Regions from separate parts of the Ralstonia condita genome, predicted to be linked through region 2. Evidence: riboswitches for the same ligand, from Rfam matches in the RefSeq annotation. Region 2 holds a riboswitch; the other holds the start of a gene.
What was found. Region 2 has a riboswitch for glycine ahead of R2N03_RS04780 (D-amino acid dehydrogenase). Riboswitches for the same ligand answer to the same signal wherever they lie in the genome.
Positions count from the first base shown of each region.

Region 1: it holds a riboswitch for glycine, as region 2 does, so the genes downstream of both, gcvT (glycine cleavage system aminomethyltransferase GcvT) here and R2N03_RS04780 (D-amino acid dehydrogenase) in region 2, are expected to answer to the same signal.

Region 1 is NZ_CATYWO010000003.1:379,484-389,771, forward strand. Features, by position in the region: gene gcvP (aminomethyl-transferring glycine dehydrogenase) at 1-695, opposite strand, end outside; gene gcvH (glycine cleavage system protein GcvH) at 763-1,143, opposite strand; gene gcvT (glycine cleavage system aminomethyltransferase GcvT) at 1,192-2,319, opposite strand; glycine riboswitch at 2,449-2,576, opposite strand; glycine riboswitch at 2,589-2,686, opposite strand; gene R2N03_RS13485 (hypothetical protein) at 3,093-3,419, opposite strand; gene R2N03_RS13490 (UvrD-helicase domain-containing protein) at 3,648-5,765, shown strand; gene eco (serine protease inhibitor ecotin) at 5,857-6,342, shown strand; gene R2N03_RS13500 (ABC transporter substrate-binding protein) at 6,380-7,492, opposite strand; gene hemN (oxygen-independent coproporphyrinogen III oxidase) at 7,727-9,211, shown strand; gene pyk (pyruvate kinase) at 9,221-10,288, opposite strand, start outside.
Region 2 is NZ_CATYWO010000001.1:999,789-1,010,076, reverse strand. Features, by position in the region: gene R2N03_RS04790 (MFS transporter) at 1-652, shown strand, start outside; gene R2N03_RS04785 (M20 aminoacylase family protein) at 689-1,882, shown strand; glycine riboswitch at 1,955-2,050, shown strand; gene R2N03_RS04780 (D-amino acid dehydrogenase) at 2,223-3,476, shown strand; gene R2N03_RS04775 (MASE4 domain-containing protein) at 4,332-6,011, shown strand; gene R2N03_RS04770 (response regulator) at 6,029-6,658, opposite strand; gene ftsH (ATP-dependent zinc metalloprotease FtsH) at 7,008-8,927, shown strand; gene R2N03_RS04760 (Hsp20/alpha crystallin family protein) at 8,999-9,544, shown strand; gene R2N03_RS04755 (hypothetical protein) at 9,662-10,198, shown strand; gene R2N03_RS04750 (hypothetical protein) at 10,207-10,288, shown strand, end outside.

The DNA.
Region 1 (10,288 bases), on a different contig from region 2:
TGCAGCAGCACGCCGAACGCATCGTGCTTGGCAGCGTCGGCCGCCGGGCCGGTCACCACCTGCACGCCGATCGGCTCGGCGCGCGTGCGAATGACTTCCAGCGTTTGTGGCAGCACGTCGTCGGCCACGAAGAACACGGTCGATTTCGATTTGCCGATGCGCTGCAGCAGCGTCATGGCTTCAGCGGCGGCGGTCGCTTCGTCCAGCATCGACGCATTGGCGATGTCCATGGCTGTCAGGTCGATCACCATCTGCTGGAAATTCAGCATCGCTTCCAGGCGGCCCTGCGAGATCTCTGGCTGGTACGGCGTGTAGGCCGTGTACCAGGCCGGGTTCTCGAGGATGTTGCGCAGGATGACGCCCGGCGTGTGCGTGCCGTAGTAGCCCTGGCCGATCAAGCTCTTGACCACGCGGTTCTGCCCGGCGATGCCGCGCAGCTTGGCGAGCGCCGCTTCTTCGGTCAGCGGCTGCGTGAATTCACCCAGCGGCATGCCGTCCTGGCGGCGGATGGCGGGCGGGATCACGGCGTCGATCAGCTTGGCGCGGCTATCAAAACCAAGTGCAGCAAGCATCTGCGCTTGCTCTTCCGGCGACGGGCCGATGTGGCGGTGCGCGAAGGCGTCGCACGCCTCCAGGGCGGCGAGGGTGGGGCGTTCGGCAGCAAGCGCCGAGGAAGCGGGGTGCGGAGCGTTCATGGCAAGGGCTCGAAATTCAGGCAAAGCGCCGATGTGCGGGTCAGGCACATCGGCTTCGGTGACCGGCTTAGCCGATCTTGGCGGCGTACTGCTCGGCCGACATCAGCGCGTTCACATCGTCGGCGTTGGTCGGCTTGATCTTGAACAGCCAGGCCTCGTAGGCGCCGGCGTTGACCGACTCGGGCGCGCCCGCGGCGTCGGCGTTGTTGGCGATGATCTCGCCCGAGACCGGGGCGTAGATGTCGGAGGCGGCCTTGACCGATTCGACCACGGCAATCGCCTCGTCCTTGGCGACTGCGCGACCAGCGTCCGGCAGTTCCAGGAAGACGATGTCGCCCAGCGCGTCCTGCGCGAAGTCGGTGATGCCGATGGTCAGCGTGCCGTCGGCTTCAACGCGGATCCACTCGTCGTGTTCGGTGTACTTCAGATCGGCGGGGACGTTGCTCATGAAAGGTTTCTCCGGAAGATGGGTATTGGGGGAATGCAGATTCGGTGTTCAGCTGACCAGCGCCTTGCCATTGCGCACGAACGGCAGTTTAACCACAGTCGCGGTCAACTTGCGGTCGCGAATTTCGACCTGCACGTCGGTGCCGATGGACACGTCCTTGGGCAGGCGCGCCAGTGCAATGGAGAGCGACAGGCTCGGGCTGAACGTGCCGCTGGTGATCTCGCCGTCACCGGCAGCGGTGATGACCTTCTGGTGGGCGCGCAGCACGCCGCCCTTGTCGCGCAGGATCAGGCCGACGAACTGTTCGCGCTGGCCGCCGGCTTGCAGCGCGGCCTTGCCGGTGAAGTCGCGTTCGCTTTGCAGGTCGACCGTCCAGGCGAGGCCGGCGTCGAGCGGCGACACGTGCTCGTCCATGTCCTGGCCGTAGAGGTTCATGCCGGCTTCCAGGCGCAGCGTGTCGCGCGCGCCCAGGCCTGCCGGGCGCACGCCGGCTTGCAGGAGGCGCTCCCACACGCCCGCAATCTGCGCGGCCGGCACGACCAGTTCGAAACCGTCTTCACCGGTGTAGCCGGTGCGGGCCACCATGATTTCGCCCACGTTTTCCACGGTGACGAAGCCGGCGTTGAACGGCTTGAGCGCCTCGCCCACGGCCTGCGTGCCGGGCAGCGCGGCGTAGGTCTTGGCACGCGCGTTCGGGCCCTGCACGGCCAGGATGCCCAGCGGCTCGGCGCCAGCGTTGTTGTCGGAGCGGCGCGGCGTGATGGTCACGTCGGTGCCGGCGGCCGCGTTCTGCGCGACGATCCATTCCAGGTCCGTCGGAGCGGTGCCGGCGTTGACCACCAGGCGGAACCAGTCTTCCCGGAAGAAGTAGACGATCAGGTCGTCGATCACGCCGCCCTTGGGGTTGAGCATGCAGCTGTAGAGCGCCTTGCCCGGCGTCTGCAGCTTGTCGACGTTGTTGGCGAGCAGCCCACGCAGGAAGTCGCGCACGCGCGCGCCGGTGAGGTCGACCACGCACATGTGCGAGACGTCGAAGATGCCGGCATCTTGGCGCACGGCGTGGTGCTCTTCGATTTGGGAGCCGTAGTTGACGGGCATGTCCCAGCCGCCAAAGTCGACCATGCGGGCGCCCAGCGAGCGGTGGATGGCATTGAGCGGCGTGTGTTGGAGCGTCATGGAATCTCTCGGCTGAGCGCGCCGCCGCGGCTTGGGCGCGGCGCATGGATCGGGAACCAGAAAAGCAAAAAGGCCACCCGCGCAGCCTGATCCCTCATGGTGACGCCATGAAGATCAACAAGCTGCGCAGATGGCCCCTCTGTCCTTGGTACCTGAGAGATTGCGAAGCGGGGCGCATAGCGGTGCGCGCCGTTCGTGAGCCCCTTCGGTGGGCGCCCGCAGTGGTCGTGCGGCGCCAGCTCTCCAGAGTGCGGTCGGACGCATGTCCGCCGATCCGCCCGGTCCTGGATGCCTGAGAGTTTTCGGGTGCTACCCCTTCGGCGGCGCCTTGCCGTATACGGCGGGCACGCTCTCCCGGATGGATGGCGCGAATGTACGGAAGGGGGATGGGATTGTCAATTGGGGGGGGATTCGACGGTTTTTGAGAGGAGGGCCGGTTTTATGCTTTGGGTCCATCCCCCCTTTCGTTCCCTGCCGGGACCGACTCACTTTTCTTTGTCTTGCCAAAGAAAAGTAAGCAAAAGAAAGGCGCGCCCGAGATGGCGAAAGCCTCCTTGAATTTTCGTAAGCGGGCGGAAAAAAGGCGGGGAACTGTCTGAGCGCAGCGAGTTTTCCCCGCCTCCGCCCGGTTACGAAAATTCAAGGCGCCATCAAGGGCAGGTACGTCAAAGGCCAAATGCCAAAGACAACGGCCACACCCTCGGGGCGCTGGCGGGATCGCCAAGCTCCAAGGGTGTGGCCGGAGTGCGGGTGTTGGCGGGTGGTGCTCTGGCTTACTTGCCGATCTGGCGGCTGACCTGGTTTTCCTGCTGGTTCAGCGTCCGCTGCTCCTGCTTGGTGATGCCGCCGCCATTCTGAGCCGCCATGTCGCGCTCTTCCTGGCGAATCTGGTGGTCTTCCCGGTGCAGCTGGCGCGCCTGGCCCTTGGTGATCTCGCCTTCCTTCACTTCGTTGTGGATGCGCCTGTTCTGGTTGGCAAGGCGGTGGTTGACCTCGGCGCGGCGCGGGTGGTCCTTTTGCCACTGCGTTTGGGCGAAGGCGCCGGTGGTGGCAGACAGGGCGACGGCGCTGATGGCGAGGGCTTTGACGATGCGATTCATGGTGCTTCCTCCGGTGGGCGGCCGACCGATTCAGCCGCTGTCCCATCCATAACGGCGTGTCGCAGCGCTTCGCTTACGGGCTTCGTGTAACGAGGCGTAAGCGGTGTAACCCGGCTGGGCAAAAAGGGGGGGTATGTGCCCTGCAGATCGCCCAATCGGTTCATATCGCGCGTGCTACCATCACCTCCCGCTGTACCTTCCCGCCTGCTTTTTCTTCTGCCTGTTCCCATGTCTTCCGGTCTCGCCCACGGGCTCAATGCTGCCCAATCCGAAGGTGTGCATTACCTCGATGGCCCGTGCCTGGTGCTGGCCGGGGCGGGCTCAGGCAAGACGCGCGTGATCACGCAGAAGATCGCGCACCTGATCCTCGACAAGGGCTTCGAACCGAAGCACATCGCTGCCGTCACTTTTACCAACAAGGCCGCCAAGGAAATGCAGGAGCGCGTGGCCAAGCTGATGGACGGCAAGACACGCGAAGACGGCAAGCGCATTCCCATCAAGCAGTTGACGGTGTGTACCTTCCACTCGCTGGGCGTGCAGATCCTGCGGGCTGAGGCCGAGCATGTCGGCCTCAAGCCGCGTTTCTCGATCATGGATTCGGACGATTGCTTCGGGATGATCCAGGAGCAGCTCGCGACGACCGACAAGCAGTTGATCCGCCGCGTGCAGAGCACGATCTCGCTGTGGAAGAACGGTCTCGTCGACCCGGACACCGCGATTGCCGAGGCGCTCGCCAACAACAACGTCGATGACCACCAGGCGGCGCTCGTCTACCGCAACTACGTGGCGACGCTGCATGCGTATCAGGCGGTGGACTTTGACGACCTGATCCGCATTCCTGCCGAGCTATTCGCTCGCAATGAAGAGGTGCGGCTGAAGTGGCAGAACCGCCTGCGCTACTTCCTCGTGGATGAATACCAGGACACCAACGCCTGCCAGTACCAGCTGCTGAAGCTGCTGGCGGGCGGTTCGCACCTGCGGGCGCCGGCCTTCACGGCGGTGGGCGACGACGATCAGGCCATCTACGGCTGGCGCGGCGCCACGCTCGACAACCTCAAGCTGCTGCAGACGGATTTCCCGAACCTGAAGGTCATCAAGCTGGAGCAGAACTACCGCTCCACGGTGCGCATCCTGAACGCGGCCAACGCCGTGATCGCGCAGAACCCCAAGCTGTTTGAGAAGACGTTGTGGAGCGAGCACGGCATGGGCGACGCGATCAACGTGACGAGCGCCAATGACGAAGAGCACGAAGCCGAGAGCGTTGTCTTCAAGCTCTCTGCCCACAAGTTCGAGCGTCGCGCGCAGTTTCGCGATTACGCGATCCTGTATCGCGGCAACTTCCAGGCGCGCCTGTTCGAGCAGATCCTGCGCCGCGAGCGCATTCCGTATGTGCTCTCGGGCGGGCAGAGCTTTTTCGACAAGGCCGAGATCAAGGACCTGTGCGCCTACCTGCGGCTGATTGCCAATGCGGATGACGATCCTGCGTTCATCCGCGCCATCACCACGCCCAAGCGCGGCGTGGGCAATGCGACGCTCGAAACGCTGGGTTCGTTCGCGGGGCAGGCCAAGGTGTCGCTGTTCGAGGCGGCGATGATGGGCGGTATCGAGGCGCAGCTCGCGCCGCGCCAGCTGGAGCCGCTGCGGGTGTTCTGCGAATTCATCGTGCGCTTGTCCGACCGCGCTGCGAAGGAGCCGGCCGCCACGCTGCTCGACGAGATGATGGAAGGCATCCACTACGAGGCCTACCTGTACGACACCTACGACGAGCGCCAGGCGCAGAACAAGTGGACCAACGTGCTGGAGTTCCTCGACTGGCTCAAGCGCAAGGGCACCAAGCCCGAGAAGGACGATGACGAAGAGGCCACCGGTTTCGATAATGCCGATGGCCTGATGGACACTGGCAAGAACCTGCTGGAACTCACGCAGACCATCGCGCTGATCAGCATGCTCGAAGGCAAGGAAGAAGACCCGGATGCGGTGCGCCTGTCCACGCTGCATGCGAGCAAGGGGCTGGAGTATCCGCACGTGTTCCTGGTGGGCGTGGAGGAAGGCATCCTCCCGCATTGCCGCGAAGACGACGACCTGACCGACGAGAAGATCGAAGAAGAGCGGCGGCTGATGTATGTGGGCATTACGCGGGCACAGCGCAGCCTGCATATCAGCTGGTGCAAGAAGCGCAAGCGTGCGCGCGAGACGGTGGTGTGTGAGCCGTCGCGCTATATCGCCGAGATGAAGCTTGGCGAAGACGCGGGGCCGACGCCGGAGGACACCATGCCGGCGATGTCGCCGAAGGACCGGCTGGGCGCCCTGAAGGGCCTGCTGGCGTCGAAGAAGTCCGTTGCCTGATGCACCAGGATTGGCCGGACGCCGTATTCCTGTCTAAAGTGACGCTCACGAAGAACCGCCCAGGAGCGCACATGAAGCTGACCCCGAATCTTTGCTGCCCGCCGTATTCGCGACGTTGTGCTGCGTTGCAGGTGCCGCGCCAGCGGCTGCCCCGGGCGCGGCGTTGAGCGCCGACGACATCAAGATGTTTCCCAAGGCCCCCGACGGCCAGAAGCGCGTCGTCATTGCATTGCCGGCCACCGCGCACGAAGACGACATCCGCGTCGAACTCATCGTCGGCAAGACCATGCGCGTGGACTGCAACCGCCACTGGTTCATGGGCAACCTGAACCAGGAGACCGTGCAGGGCTGGGGCTATGGGTATTACCGGCTCGCTGGCGCCAAGGGGCCTGCTGCCACCATGATGGCGTGCCCCGGCCAGGCGGAACGCGAAGCGTTCGTGCCCGTGCAAGGCGAGGGCTACCTGCTGCGATACAACAGCCGCCTGCCGCTGGTGGTCTACGTCCCGCATGCGTTCGAGGTGCGCTACCGGCTGTGGCACGCCTCGACGGACGTCCAGTCGGGCCGCGAGCAATAGCGTCACGGCGAGCGGCGCGTATGCCGCGTCGGCCTGCCTAGTTGCCGCTGCCTTGGATGTAGTTCAGATCCACGAAGTCGCTGCCGCGATTGCCGCGCGTGAAATCGAGCGTGAAGCCGCCGAGGTCGATGCGTGTCCGCAGCGCTCGCCGCAACTCCGCGCCCGCAACCTTGCCGCCTGCCGCGTTCATCGCCTGCACGAGATAGGTTGCCGCGATGTAGCCCGACAGCGTTGCGGCCGATGGCGGTTCATCCAGAAACTGTTTCATGCGCGCCATGTGCTCGCGTGCGATCTTCGTGCCGGCGCTGGCAGGGTTTGGCACGGTCTGCGCGAGCAACATGCCACCGCTGTAGCCTGCGCCGAGGATCTCGCGTGCCACCTGTGGGTTCACCGACGACAGCCCGACCAGAAAGCCATACCAGCCGTGCTGCGCCAGCGCGCGGCCCACGGTCGAGTAGGCGAGGGTGTCGCCCGCGACGATGACGGCGGTCGGCTTGGTCGGGGCGATGCGCGCGGCGAGTCCGCCCGGGTCGTCCGCCAGTGTGTATACCTCGAGCGTCTCCGCCGCGTCGCCTTTGCCTGTTGCGGCGGCGGCCAGGGTCTCACGCAGATGCGCACCGACTTGCGGGTCGAAGCCCGCGGTGGTGACGAGCGCAATGCGTCGCATGCCGAACTGGCGCAGCCGGTTGTGTGCCGCGACGATCTCGTGGTCGTCATCCGGGCGGATGAACCAGACGTTGTCGGAGTGCGACGTCGCCCCCGACAGCGGTGCCAGCAGCGGGACGTTACGCCGGGCAATGTCCGGTGAGGCGGCCAGCGCAGGCAGTAATCGCTCGCTCACGCCGAAGAGCACCTCCGCGTGATCGCGCTCGATCATGTCGACTGCTTGCGGCACGGCCGCGGTCTGGTCGACCTCGCGCCTCACCAGGGTGATACGCCTGCCCTTGATGCCGCCACCCTGGTTGGCGGCGTCGAAAGCCACCTTGGCTCCAGCCATGAAATCGCGTGCGTAATCGGCCTGCGCGCCGCCCCGCTCCAGCAGTTGACCGACGACAAACGCGGCGTCGCCTTGCGCATGCGCGGGCAACGTCACAACGGCGGCCGCGCAGGCCAGGGCGCACGCGTAGCGGCGTGCGATTTTCTGCCACATGGTGCTTCCCCCAAAGGTCGAACCGAGCGCACGCGTTGTTGTTATCTGCAGACAGCGCAGGCGTGCGCGGATCGGCGATGTTAGATAGGGAAGCGTGACAGATCGGTGAAGTTCGACCCCTCCCATGGGAGGGGGAGGCGTGTTTGAACACCCTTTGCACCACGTTGATACACATCAACGCGCGGCGATGGGGCCGGGCATAGCATGAGCCATCGCCCTCGCAATCCACGCCCCATGTTCCCCTTTGCCCAACCGGCTGCCGCGGATCCGGCTGCCGCTGACACCGCCTTCCGCTGGTCTGCGCCGCAAGTGCGCGCGCTGGCCCAACGCTTCGACACGCACGGCCCGCGCTATACGTCGTACCCCACGGCGGATCGCTTCCACAATGGCTTCGGCAACGCTGATTACCTCGATGCGTTGCACCGCCGCGCCGCCATTGCGCCGGCCTTGCACGCACCGCTGTCGCTGTACATGCACCTGCCGTTCTGCGCCAACCTTTGCTACTACTGCGGCTGCAACAAGGTCATCACGAAAGACCATTCGCGCAGCGCCCGGTATATCCGCGCGCTCGCCCACGAAATGGCGATGGTGGCCCGGCATGTCGGACCGCTGCGCCGCGTCACGCAACTGCACTGGGGTGGCGGCACGCCCACGTTCCTTGCCCACGACGAAATGCGCGCCGTCATGGCCGCCGCGCGCGAACACTTCAGCCTGGCAGCGGACGCGGAAATCTCCGTCGAACTGGATCCGCGCCACGCAGATGACGCCACGCTCGAGGTGTTGGCCGAGATCGGCTTCAATCGCGCGAGTCTCGGCATCCAGGATTTCGATCCCGACGTGCAGCGTGCCGTCCATCGGATTCAGAGCGTGGAAGATACGCGCCGCGTGGTCGATACCGCCCGCCGCCTTGGCTTCGAGTCGATCAGCTTCGACCTGATCTACGGCCTGCCGTATCAGCGCACCGAGACGTTCAACGCCACGCTCGATCGCGTGCTGGAGATGGCGCCTGACCGGCTGTCCGTCTACAGCTATGCGCACATGCCGCATCTGTTCAAGGCGCAGCGCCGCATCGATCCGCTCACCCTGCCGACCGCCGACGACAAGCTCGACCTGCTGGGCATGACGGTGGAACGCCTCGTGTCGGCGGGCTATGTCTACATCGGCATGGACCACTTCGCGCGGCCGGATGATGCGCTGGCCATTGCGCAACGGGAAGGGCGGCTGCAGCGCAATTTCCAGGGTTACTCCACGCACGCCGACTGCGACCTGCTGGCCTTCGGCGTCTCCGCCATCAGCCGCGTGGGCGATGTGTATGCGCAGAACGAAAAGGATCTCGATGCGTACTATGCGCGTGTCGATGCCAACGAGCTGCCCGTTCTGCGGGGCCTGTCGCTGACGCCGGACGACCACGTGCGCCGCGCATTGATCGGCGAGCTGATGTGTGGGTTCGAGCTGGACATGCGCGCGTTCGGGGCGCGGCACGGCATCGACTTCAAGCGTAGTTTCGCTGACGAGCTGAAGGCGCTCGCACCGCTGGAAGAGGGTGGGCTGGTGAAGGTGGGCGACGAGCGCATCGTCATCACGCCACAAGGCCGGCTGCTGGTGCGGCGCATCGCCATGGTGTTCGACGCGCATCTGCGTGCCGGCGGCACCGAGCGCGCGGTCGAAGCCGAGGGCAAGCCCATCAGCTTCGTGCCGCGCTACTCCAAGGTGGTGTAGCCCGCCGTCCTATGCCGACACGGGCTCGGGCTGCTGCGCGGCCATGGCCGGCAGCGTGCCGGTCGCCGTCTGGGGCCAGATTTCCGCCAGGCGCAGCAGGTTGGTTGAACCGGCCTGACCGAACGGCATGCCCGCCGTGATGGCGATCTGATCGCCCGGCACGGCAAAGCCCTCGCGCGCGGCGGCACGGCAGGCTGCATCCACCATTTCATCCACGCTCGCCACATCGGCGCTGACGGTGCTGTGCACGCCCCAGGCAATCGCCAGGCGACGGGCGGTGTCCAGGCGCGGCGTGATGCTGACGATGGGCGCCAGCGGCCGCTCGCGTGCGGCGCGCAGGCTCGTCTTGCCGCTGGACGTGTACGTGACGGTGGCCACCGCGCCCAGGATGTGCGTCACGTCTCGCAGCGCCGCGCAGATGGCGTCCTGGCGCGTGGGCAGCGGTGCCAGGTGTTGCGCGTCGATCAGGTTGCGGTACAGCGGGTCGCGCTCCGTCTCGGCAATGATGCGGTTCATGATGCTGACCGCCGCCACCGGATGCTTGCCGCTGGCCGACTCGGCCGACAGCATCACGGCATCGGTGCCGTCGTACACGGCGCTGGCCACGTCCGACGCTTCGGCGCGCGTCGGTACCGGCGCCTCGATCATCGATTCCAGCATCTGCGTGGCCACGACCACCGGCTTGCCGTGGTGGCGCGCCATGCGCAGGATGCGCTTCTGCACGCCGGGCACGCGCTCGGGCGGCAGCTCCACACCCAAGTCGCCGCGTGCGACCATCAGCGCATCGGACGCCTGCACGATGTCTTCCAGATGCAGCAGCGCTGCGGGCTTCTCGATCTTGGAGAGCAGGCCGGCGCGGTCGCCGATGATCTCGCGCGCGGCGATCACGTCTTCGGCGCGCTGCACGAATGACAGCGCAATCCAGTCCACGCCCAACGACAGCGCGAAGTCCAGATCGCGCAGGTCTTTCTCGGTGAGCGCGGGGATGGGGATCACCGCGTCCGGCACGTTCACGCCCTTGCGGTCCGACAGCGGGCCGCCATCGACCACGCGCGTGACGATAGCCGTCGGGTCGGC
Region 2 (10,288 bases):
CATCCGCCGCAACCTGAAGGAAACGCACGTGAGCGGCACCGAACACGCCGACCTCAAGACCGTGTTCCGCCAGTACTGGCGCGTGCTGCTGCTGGGCATGCTGCTGATGACGGGCAGCACCTCGGGCATGTACATCACGGTGTTCTACATGCCGACGTATCTCATCCAGTCGATCCACATGCCACCAGTCACCGCTTTTCTCGCCGCCTGCATGGCGGGCCTGGCCATGCTGGTCATGTCGCCCGTGTTCGGCAGGCTTGCAGACCGCCTGCCCACGCGCAAGCCGATCATCGTGGTAGCTGCACTGACGTCGCTGGCCTGGTGCTACCCAAATTTCCTGCTGCTGACCACGCACGCCACGCTGATATCCGTCGTGCTGCAGATCGGCGTGAGCGTGACCATCATGTCGATCAGTGGCGGTGCCGGCGCCGCCATGATGATGGAAGCGTTCCCGCGCGAGCATCGCGCCACCGGCATGGCGGTGATGTACAGCCTGGGCGTGACCGTCTTTGGCGGCTTCGCGCCGCTGATCGTGACATGGCTGATTGCCACCACCGGCTCGCCCATGGCGCCGGCCTGGTACCTGATGTCCGCCAGCACCATCAGTCTGGTCGCGCTCACGCTGTTCCCCTCGCATCCCGGCCGCGATTGACCCTTACCGCATACGCATACGAACGTGCATCACGCCATGAACCAACTTCCCGACAATCTGAACATTCCCGCACCGCTGCGAGAAGCAGCGCAGCGATTCGCCCAGATTCGGCAGCGCATCCACGCCCGGCCTGAACTGGGGGGCGATGTCGCCAACACTGCCGAGCTGGTGGCCGGCTTGCTCAAACAATGGGGCTATAGCGTGCACACCGTGGGCGGCCACGGCATCGTGGGCCAGCTCAAGGTTGGCGACGGCACGCGCAGCATCGGCCTGCGAGCGGACATGGACGCCCTGCCGATGCAGGAACGCACGGGCCTGCCCTACGCCAGCGAAGTCCCGGGCCGCATGCATGCCTGCGGTCATGACGGACACACCGCCACGCTGCTGGCCGCCGCCGAATATCTCGCTTCCACGCGCAACTTCAGCGGCACGCTCAACCTGATCTTCCAGCCCGACGAAGAAGGCCTGGCCGGCGCGCTGGCGATGATGGACGATGGCCTGTTCGAACGTTTTCCGTGTGACGGCATCTACGCGTTCCATAACGCACCGGGGCTGCCGTTGGGTGCGGCCGTCGTGCAGGAAGGCCCGCTGGGCGGCTCCTCGGACCGCGTCACCGTGACGTTTCGCGGCCGCGGCGGCCATGGCGCCATCCCCAATCTGGCCAACGATCCGACGCTGGCCATGGCGGCCACCGTGCTGGCGCTGCAGGGCATCGTTTCGCGCAACGTGGCGCCCGTGGACGCCGCCGTCATCAGCGTTGGCGAAATGCACGCCGGGACGACGCACAACATCATTCCCGAGACGGCCATGCTCAAGCTGAGCGTGCGCGCCACCAAGCCGGACGTGCGCGATCTGCTGGAGCGCCGCATCCGCGAGGTGATCACGCACCAGGCTGCCTCGTATGGGGTGGCGGCGGACATTGAGTATGAGCGCCTCGTACCGGCCATCCAGAACAGTGCGCGCGAGGCCGGTATCGCCCGCGAGGCCGTGGCGTCGGTGGTGGGCGGTGAGCGTGTCCTGCGCATGCCGCCGTCAGCGCAAATGGGCAGCGAAGACTTTGCCTGGATGCTGGAGCGCATGCCCGGCTGCTACTTCGCCCTGGGCAACGGCATGGCGGGGCAGGCATGGGTCGGTTGCTCGCTGCACAACGACGGCTACGACTTCAATGACAAGCTGATCCCGATCGGCGCGGCATGCTGGGTCACGCTGACCGAGCAATACCTGCGCTGACCCTTCGGGATTGCCCTCTGGTCATTTCACGCATTGTGTTGCATAGTGACGGCCAGACATTGCAAGGTTTTACCCGCGATACCGGGAGAGACTGCCCACCGCCAGGCGGGCAGCGCCGAAGGAGCAACCGCCCCGGAAACTCTCAGGCAAACGGACCGGTATCCGTCATCACACTCTGAAGAACCCCGGCCTCATCGTCAGCCGGCGGTACCGAAGGAGCAAGCCACGGCCCGCGATTGCGGGCCGCTGCGAATCTCTCAGGTCAAGGACAGAGGGGGCGCCCGCTGCGCATCGTGCGTCACGGGCTTCCCATCCTGACGTCCGCAAGAGACCTGAAACAATGAAGACAATCGCCGTAGTTGGCGGTGGAATCACGGGAGTGACCACCGCATATGCCCTTGCGCGCCGCGGATTCGCCGTGACGCTGTTCGAGCGCCATCGCTATCCCGCCATGGAGACCTCGTTCGCCAACGGTGGCCAGCTTTCCGCCTCGAACGCCGAGGTCTGGACGCACTGGTCCACGCTGCTCAAAGGCATGAAGTGGATGCTGCGCAGCGATGCCCCGTTGCTGCTCAACCCGCGCCCCACCTGGCACAAGCTGAGCTGGTTTGCGGAGTTCATTGCGGCCATCCCGCGCTACCGCGCCAACACCATCGAGACCGCGCGCCTGGCCATCGCCGCGCGCGAGCATCTCTTTGGCTGGGCAGAAGCAGAGGGCATCGACTTCGACCTTCGCAAGCAGGGCATCCTGCACATCTATCGACACAAGGCCGGCTTTGAGCATGCCGGACGCGTATCGGCCCTGCTGGCTGCCGGCGGATTGCCGCGCCGCGCCGTCACACCCGAAGAGATGCGCGCCATCGAACCGACCCTGGCCGGACGCTACTACGGCGGCTACTTCACCGAAAGCGACTCCACCGGTGACATTCACAAGTTCACCACGGGTCTGGCCGCTGCGGCAGCCCGGCTCGGCGTGGACATCCGCTGCGGCCAGGACGTCGACACCGTGACGACCGACGGGCGCCGTGCCGCCGTGGTTGCAAACAACGCCACACATGGTTTCGACGGCGTCGTCGTGTGCGCTGGCGTGGCCAGCCGGGAACTGGCCGCCCAACTGGGCGACCGGGTCAATGTGTACCCCGTCAAGGGCTACTCCATCACCGTCAACCTGACCGACGAAGAGAGCCGCGCCAGTGCGCCCACTGTCAGTCTGCTCGACGACGAGACCAAGCTCGTCACCAGCCGGCTCGGTGCGGACCGCTTCCGGGTGGCCGGCACGGCGGAGTTCAACGGCATCAACCGCGACATCCGCGCCGATCGGATCCGCCCGCTGGTTGACTGGGTGCGCGAATGCTTCCCGGGAGTCAGCACGCGTAGTGTGGTGCCTTGGGCGGGCCTGCGCCCCATGATGCCCAACATGATGCCGCGTGTCGGACGCGGCCGCGCAGCCAATGTCTTCTACAACACGGGGCACGGGCACTTGGGGTGGACCCTCTCGGCGGCCACCGCTGAGATGATCGGCGACGTGGTCCGGCAGGCAGTGGAGCCGACCGTATCGGTGCAGGCAGGCGCGCCACGGGTGCGCGCCGTCTGATGTGACAATGCGGTGCGAGAAAACCTGGCCCGGTTGCCTCGCCCGCGCCCTTCCGCAAAACCGCGTCACGCGCGCGCCCGGGACTCCGGCGTGCGCGCCTGCGCGGGGCAATCGGCGCGGGCTTATGCGGAACCTCGTTGCGCGAGTCCTCGCTGCTTCCGGTAACACAGCGCCTGACACCGCTGCGCCGACCGACAGCCCGTGAGCCGGGCCGGCAACCGGCCATGGTTGGGCAGGGCCACCGCCCAACGTTTCCCGATCCGCCTTCCTCGCGTCGTGGCCCTCGCCGCCACAGACCCGCGCTCCTGCAGCGCCCCGCCGCCATGCACACCGGAGCCGCCGGCCAGGTACCACGCAGACAGGCGTAAGAATCGCTTCAGATAGGCGGCTTCGATCAGATCAGGCATGAAGAGGCTCCTGTGCATCGGCCGCACCGGGCACCATCAGTCGCCAATGGTCCGCAGCAAGCCGGTGAATTGACCAGGCAGCAATCAAGCGCTTGACTTCGCAGCATGCTTGACGCCGAATGGTGGGGTATATGCAGTGCCTCATCCGGACACGTGCAACAACAATGCACGGCCAGCGTAAGGGGTGGAGTCCACACAAGTAAGCGGCCTCGGACGAAATGCGCGTCAGCCGATGCGATCGCGTGTCAGGTAAACCTGACAAGAACATCGTTAGCAGCCGCTATGCAGCCGGCTCCCCCCTCAGCGCCCCCAACAGAATCGGGAAAACCTGCCCCGGACGGATGCCGCGCGTCCGCCGTTCCATCGGAGTTTGATCTTGCCTGACTCGGCGAATAGTCCCCGCATCTTCCTGTCCAGCGTTGCACCCCGGGCCTGGCAGGAACGGCTGATGTTGATCCTCATCCTGATCTCCGCGGTGGTCTTTGCGGCCATGCTGCCCTTCGCGCAACATCAGCTGCACCAGATCTGGGGGTTCATTCCGGTCTATCAGTCCGCGATCATCATCAATGACCTCGTCACGGCGGCATTGCTGATCGGCCAGTTCACCCTGCTGCGCTCGCCCGGGCTGCTGATCTTGGCATCGGGGTACTTCTTCACCGCCACCATGGCCGTGGTGCATATGCTCAGCTTTCCGGGGCTGTTCGCCCCCACGGGGCTGCTCGGGGCCGGACCGCAAACCACGGCGTGGCTTTACATGTTCTGGCACGGAGGGTTTCCGCTGGCGCTGATCGGCTATGCGCTGCTGCAAGAGGTCGCACGCACGAGGCAGGCACGCCTGCGGCACGCTGCTCGTCCGGTACTCTGGTCCGCTGCCCTCATCCTGCTTCTGACGTGGGGGCTGACGGCACTGGCCACGGGCAGTGCGTCGCCATTGCCGGAAATCATGCGCGGACACGGGTACGCCTATGCCATGTCTCCAACCGTGAGCGTGGTCTGGGGCCTCAATGTGCTGTCTGCGGCCATCCTGTGGCGCTATCGCCGCCGCTCGCTGCTGCATCTGTGGTGCACGGTGGTGGCGGTGGCATCGGTCTTCGATGTGGCGCTTTCGACTGTCTTCAACCATGGCCGGTTCGATGTCGGTTTCTACGCGGGGCGCGCTTACGGCCTGATCGCTTCGGGCTTTGTGCTCGTGGCGCTGATCATCGAATACGCCCGCCTGTATGCGATGCTCGTGACCGCCCTGGAGAACGAAAGCGCCGAGCGGCGACGCGCGCTCGACAAGACGCGCCAGTTGAACGAGGCCAACGAACACCTCGAGCAGCGCGTGTGGCAGCGCACCGCGCAGCTCAGCACCACCAACGAAGAGCTGCGCCAGGAAATTGCGGAGCGCAGGCGTACCGAGCAGGCGCTCGAGCGGTCGCGAGAAGAGCTTCGTGAACTGGCGACGATCAGCTCGCGCGCCCGCGAAGAAGAGCGGCGCAGGCTCTCACGCGAGCTGCATGACCAGCTTGCGCAGTCGCTGGCCGCGCTCAAGGTAGACATTCAAATGATGGAGCACAAGCTCACGCCGCCAGACGAGCCCCTCGCCAAGCGGCTGAAGCTCATGGAGCAAGCCGTCGACAACATGATCGGCGAGACGCGGCGGCTCGCCTCGGACCTGCGGCCGTCCATGCTGGACGACCTCGGGCTGGCGCCGGCGTGCCGATGGCTCGTTCAATCCTTCCAGCGGCGTCATCGCATCCAGTGCGAACTGACGATCACGCCGGAGCAGCTCGAACTGCCGGAGCCCTATGCGTCGACCGTGTATCGCGTCCTGCAGGAATGTCTGGCCAACGTGGCTCGTCATGCCGGTGCCTCGCTCGTGCAGGTGCGGCTGGCCGATGACGCGTCCGGCGTTGTGCTTTCGGTGCGCGACAACGGCGTCGGCTTCGACCCCGCACACCCCCGAAAGGAGCTGTCCTTTGGCCTGGTGGGCCTGCGTGAGCGCGCTTACCTGGTGCAAGGCAACCTGCGCATTGAATCTTCGGCCGAGAGCGGAACGCTCATCGAACTGACCATTCCGCTCGGGCCGGTTACACAGCCACCAGCGCAGCCACCAGCTGCCAGCCCCCAGCCGCACGCGACGTAGGCGGGACGCGGCGCGGCTCAATGCAGCCCGTGGCTGAGCGCATACCGCACCAGGGCCGCATCATTGGGCAGGTTCATGCGCTCGAGGATGCGTGCCTTGTACGTACTGACCGTCTTCCTGCTGATGCAGAGATCATGCGCGATCTGCGCGAGTGAATCGCCCCTCGACAGGCGCAGGAACACATCGAACTCCCGATCGCTCAGCCGCTGATGAAGGAGCTGTTCGGTCGGGTCGCCGAGATTCTGGATCAGCAGCTCCGCCACGGCCTGGGTCATGTACGTCCCGCCCGCTGCCGCTTTGCGGATGGCCTGCTCGAGCTCCATCACCGCGCCTTCCTTGGTGAGATAACCCACCGCGCCGGCACGGAACGCGCGCAGCGCGTATTGGTCTTCGGCATGCATGGTCAGGATGAGGATCTTGAGCGGCGGCGCTTCCCGGCGAACCTGTGCGATCAGGTCGATCCCGCTGCGCCCAGGCATCGACAGGTCAAGCACGAGGACGTCCGCAGCGATCCGGCGCGCCAGCTTGATCGTTGACGCACCGTCCGTCGCCTCGCCAACGACGTCGATGTCGTCGGCATCGCTGAGAATGCGCCTCAGGCCCTCACGAAACACGGCGTGGTCATCCGCAATCAGTACCTTGATCATTCGGCCTCCCCTGAAGCAGCGGCGCTACCCATTGCTTTCATCCTATGCCGAGCAATGGCGCGTTCTCAACGCCAGTTCAACCGCATCCTGATCGATGTCAGGAAGCCAGCGCACGATGGCCCTTGTGCGGGCAGCCCTGTCCGGGCGTGATCGATTGCGCATGCGCTCGTGACACCTCGTTGACCGGCATCAAGCCGCTTTACGTGTTGCAGTCGAAGATGAAGATTCGCCTTGGATGGACAGGAGTCTTCCCATGCTCGCATTCGTCCCGGCTGCACACGCGCCGTCGGAAGGCCACCCGCCAGCGGACCGACCGTGGTCGCGCCACTGATCGCACGTAGAGGACGACATGGAACCGCAGCAAAGGAAGTTCTCGATCTGGTATGTGATCGTGGTCATGTTGACCACCCTTGCCATCCAATCCCTGTTCTTCTCAGAACAGCTCCAGACGCTGCCCTACAGCGATTTCAAGGTGCTGCTCAAAGCCGGCAAGGTGACAACGGTTTCGATTGGCGAACAGGACATCACCGGGACGTTCTCCACCGCGGGTGTCGATGCCCTGCTCTCCAAGCCGCAGGCTGAGGAGATACACCGCGCCGCCAAGGCTGAACAGGCGTTCTCGACGCTGCGCGTGACCGACCCGGCACTGGTTCAGGATCTGGAGGCAGCACACGTGCGATTCACGGGGCGCCCCGACAACAAATGGTTGAGCACCGTCATCTCGTGGGTGGCACCGGCGCTGATCTTCTTTGGCATCTGGAGCGTACTCATCCGCCGCGTGGGCACTGCGGCCGGCGGCTTGATGGAGATCGGCAAAAGCAAGGCCAAGGTCTACATGCAGAAGGAAACCGGCGTCACCTTTGCCGATGTGGCCGGCATCGACGAAGCCAAGGAAGAACTCTCCGAGATCGTCAGCTTCCTGAAAGACCCGATGCGATATCAGCGCCTCGGCGGCCGGATTCCCAAGGGGGTGCTGCTCGTCGGGGCCCCCGGCACAGGCAAGACGCTGCTTGCCAAGGCGGTTGCAGGCGAGGCAGCCGTTCCCTTCTTCAGCATGAGCGGCTCCGACTTCGTCGAGATGTTCGTCGGCGTGGGCGCTGCGCGCGTGCGCGACTTGTTCAGCCAGGCAGAGAACATGGCGCCCTGCATCATCTTCATCGATGAACTCGACGCGCTCGGCAAGACCCGTGCACTGAGCCTCGTCGGTGGCAATGAAGAGCGTGAGCAGACCCTGAACCAACTCCTGGTCGAGATGGACGGCTTTGACAGCAACAAGGGCGTGATCATCATGGCGGCGACCAACCGCCCCGAAATACTTGACCCGGCACTGCTGCGACCGGGCCGGTTCGACCGCCATATCGCGCTGGACCGCCCGGACCTCAAGGGTCGCGAGCAGATCCTCAAGGTGCACGCCAAGAACGTGACACTGGGCGCCGATGTCGAGTTGAGCAAGGTCGCGGCGCGCACGCCGGGCTTCGCCGGGGCCGACCTGGCCAACCTCGTCAACGAGGCCGCGCTGTTGGCCGCGCGCAGGGGCAAACCCGCCGTCGACATGACCGACTTTGATGAAGCACTGGACCGGATCGTCGGCGGCCTGGAGAAGAAGAACCGGGTGATGAACCCGAAAGAGAAGGAAACGATCGCTTATCACGAGGCCGGTCATGCCATCGTCGCCGAACACCGCCCGCTGGCCGATCGCGTGTCGAAGGTGTCGATCATTCCGCGTGGGATCGCCGCCCTGGGCTATACCCAGCAAACGCCCACGGAAGACCGCTACCTGCTCAAGCGCAGCGAACTGCTCGACCGGCTCGACGTGCTGCTGGGTGGCTACATTGCCGAGCAGATCGTGTACCGCGACGTCTCGACCGGCGCCCAGAATGACCTGCAGCGCGCCACCGACATGGCCCGCCAGATGATCACGCAATTCGGCATGAGCGAACAGCTCGGGCTCGCCACGTATGAGGATGCGCCCAACCCGCTCCTCGCGGGGTCGGGATTGGCACAGCGCGAGCGCAAGGAATACAGCGAAGCCACGGCACAACTGATTGATGGCGAAGTGCGCAGGGTGCTCACCGACGCCAGCGTGCGCGTCACGGCCACGCTGGAAGGCCAGCGCGCAAGGCTTGAAGCGCTGGCGCACCTGCTGCTGGAGAAGGAGGTGGTCGATCGCCACGATCTCGACACGATTCTGGCCGCCAACGTGACGCCCCTGCCGCCCCCGAAACAAGGGCCGGGACCGTCTTCCAGCGCCCCGGCCGCGATGGGTTGATGCCTGTCAAGGTGCCGCTCGCAGGCGCGTCCAGAATGGTTTCTCCAAGGACCTCAACAGGAGAACGCACCATGGCTGAATCTGACACCAAAGTGCCGGTGAAGACCGGCGCAGAACCCTCGACCAAACCACCGGGCTCGCTCCAGCCCTGGCGCGCATTCGACAATCTGCGGCAGGAAGTGGCGCGCGTGTTCGATGACTTCGATCGCGGGTTCCACCTGTTCCCCTTCCGTCGCGCATCGCTCGATATCGAGCCGTTCTGGCGGCGCGAATGGGCCTTGACTTCCGCGCCCGCCGTGGATGTGGTCGAGAGCGATACCGCTTATGAAATCAAGGCGGATCTGCCCGGCATGGACGAGAAGGACGTCGAGGTGCACCTGGCCAACGGCGGCCTGACGATCAAGGGCGAAAAGCAGGAAGAGAAGGAAGAAAAGCAGAAGGACTACTACCTGCACGAGCGCCATTTCGGCTCGTTCGAGCGTTCGTTCCGGATGCCCGATGGCGTCGATGCCGACAAGATCGAGGCCAGCTTCAAGAATGGCGTCCTGACCGTGACGCTTCCCAAGACGGCCGAGGCCCAGGCCGCGCCGAAGAAGATCCCGGTCAGCGGCGGCTGACCGTCGGCTCGACACCGACCTGCCGGCGGATGTCCGGCGGCGCCAGGCACATGGCGCCCCCGATGCTTCCGCCAAGGTCAGCCGCGCGCGCCGTCCATCTTTTTGCAGGAGTATCCGATGACCGAGCCGTTTGCCTATCTGGCGTTCGAGCCGAAAGGCCCCGGGTTGATGTGCGCTCTCATGGTCATCGTCGAAGGTGACGACGTGTACGGGTGGTACACGGGCCCGGCCAAGGGCAGCTTCCCCGCTGCGTTCTTCATGCTGGAGCGTTACTACTCCACGCACGAGACCGCCTTCTATCACAGCGTGCAAGACGACGTCTATGCTGGCTGGCGGCTGGCCTACCCGCCGGTCGAGATTGACGCGGGCCGCCAGCCACCCGTGCAGCCGCCCATGTGTCACGCGCTTGAACAACGCCAGGACGCCTTCCTCGCGGCGTGGCTGTTCTATCGCGACGATCCCGGCAATGCCGATGAGGTGCAGTGGTATGCCACGCAGCACCTGCCACTGGGGCATACCGGCATCCGGCACGAACAGCTGAACAGGTTCGCCCCGGGCGACGTGATCTGGAGTTATGCATCGCCCGGATTGGATCTCAATATCGTCGAGTTTCTCCGCCGCCGTTGGCCCCTCGACTTCGCACTGGCTGCGTAGCCCATCCGATGCGCAGCCCGCCAGACCATCTGCATATCGACGCGACGGCTTGCGATCACTCGTGCGTGGGCAGCCGCATTGCCGGCAATG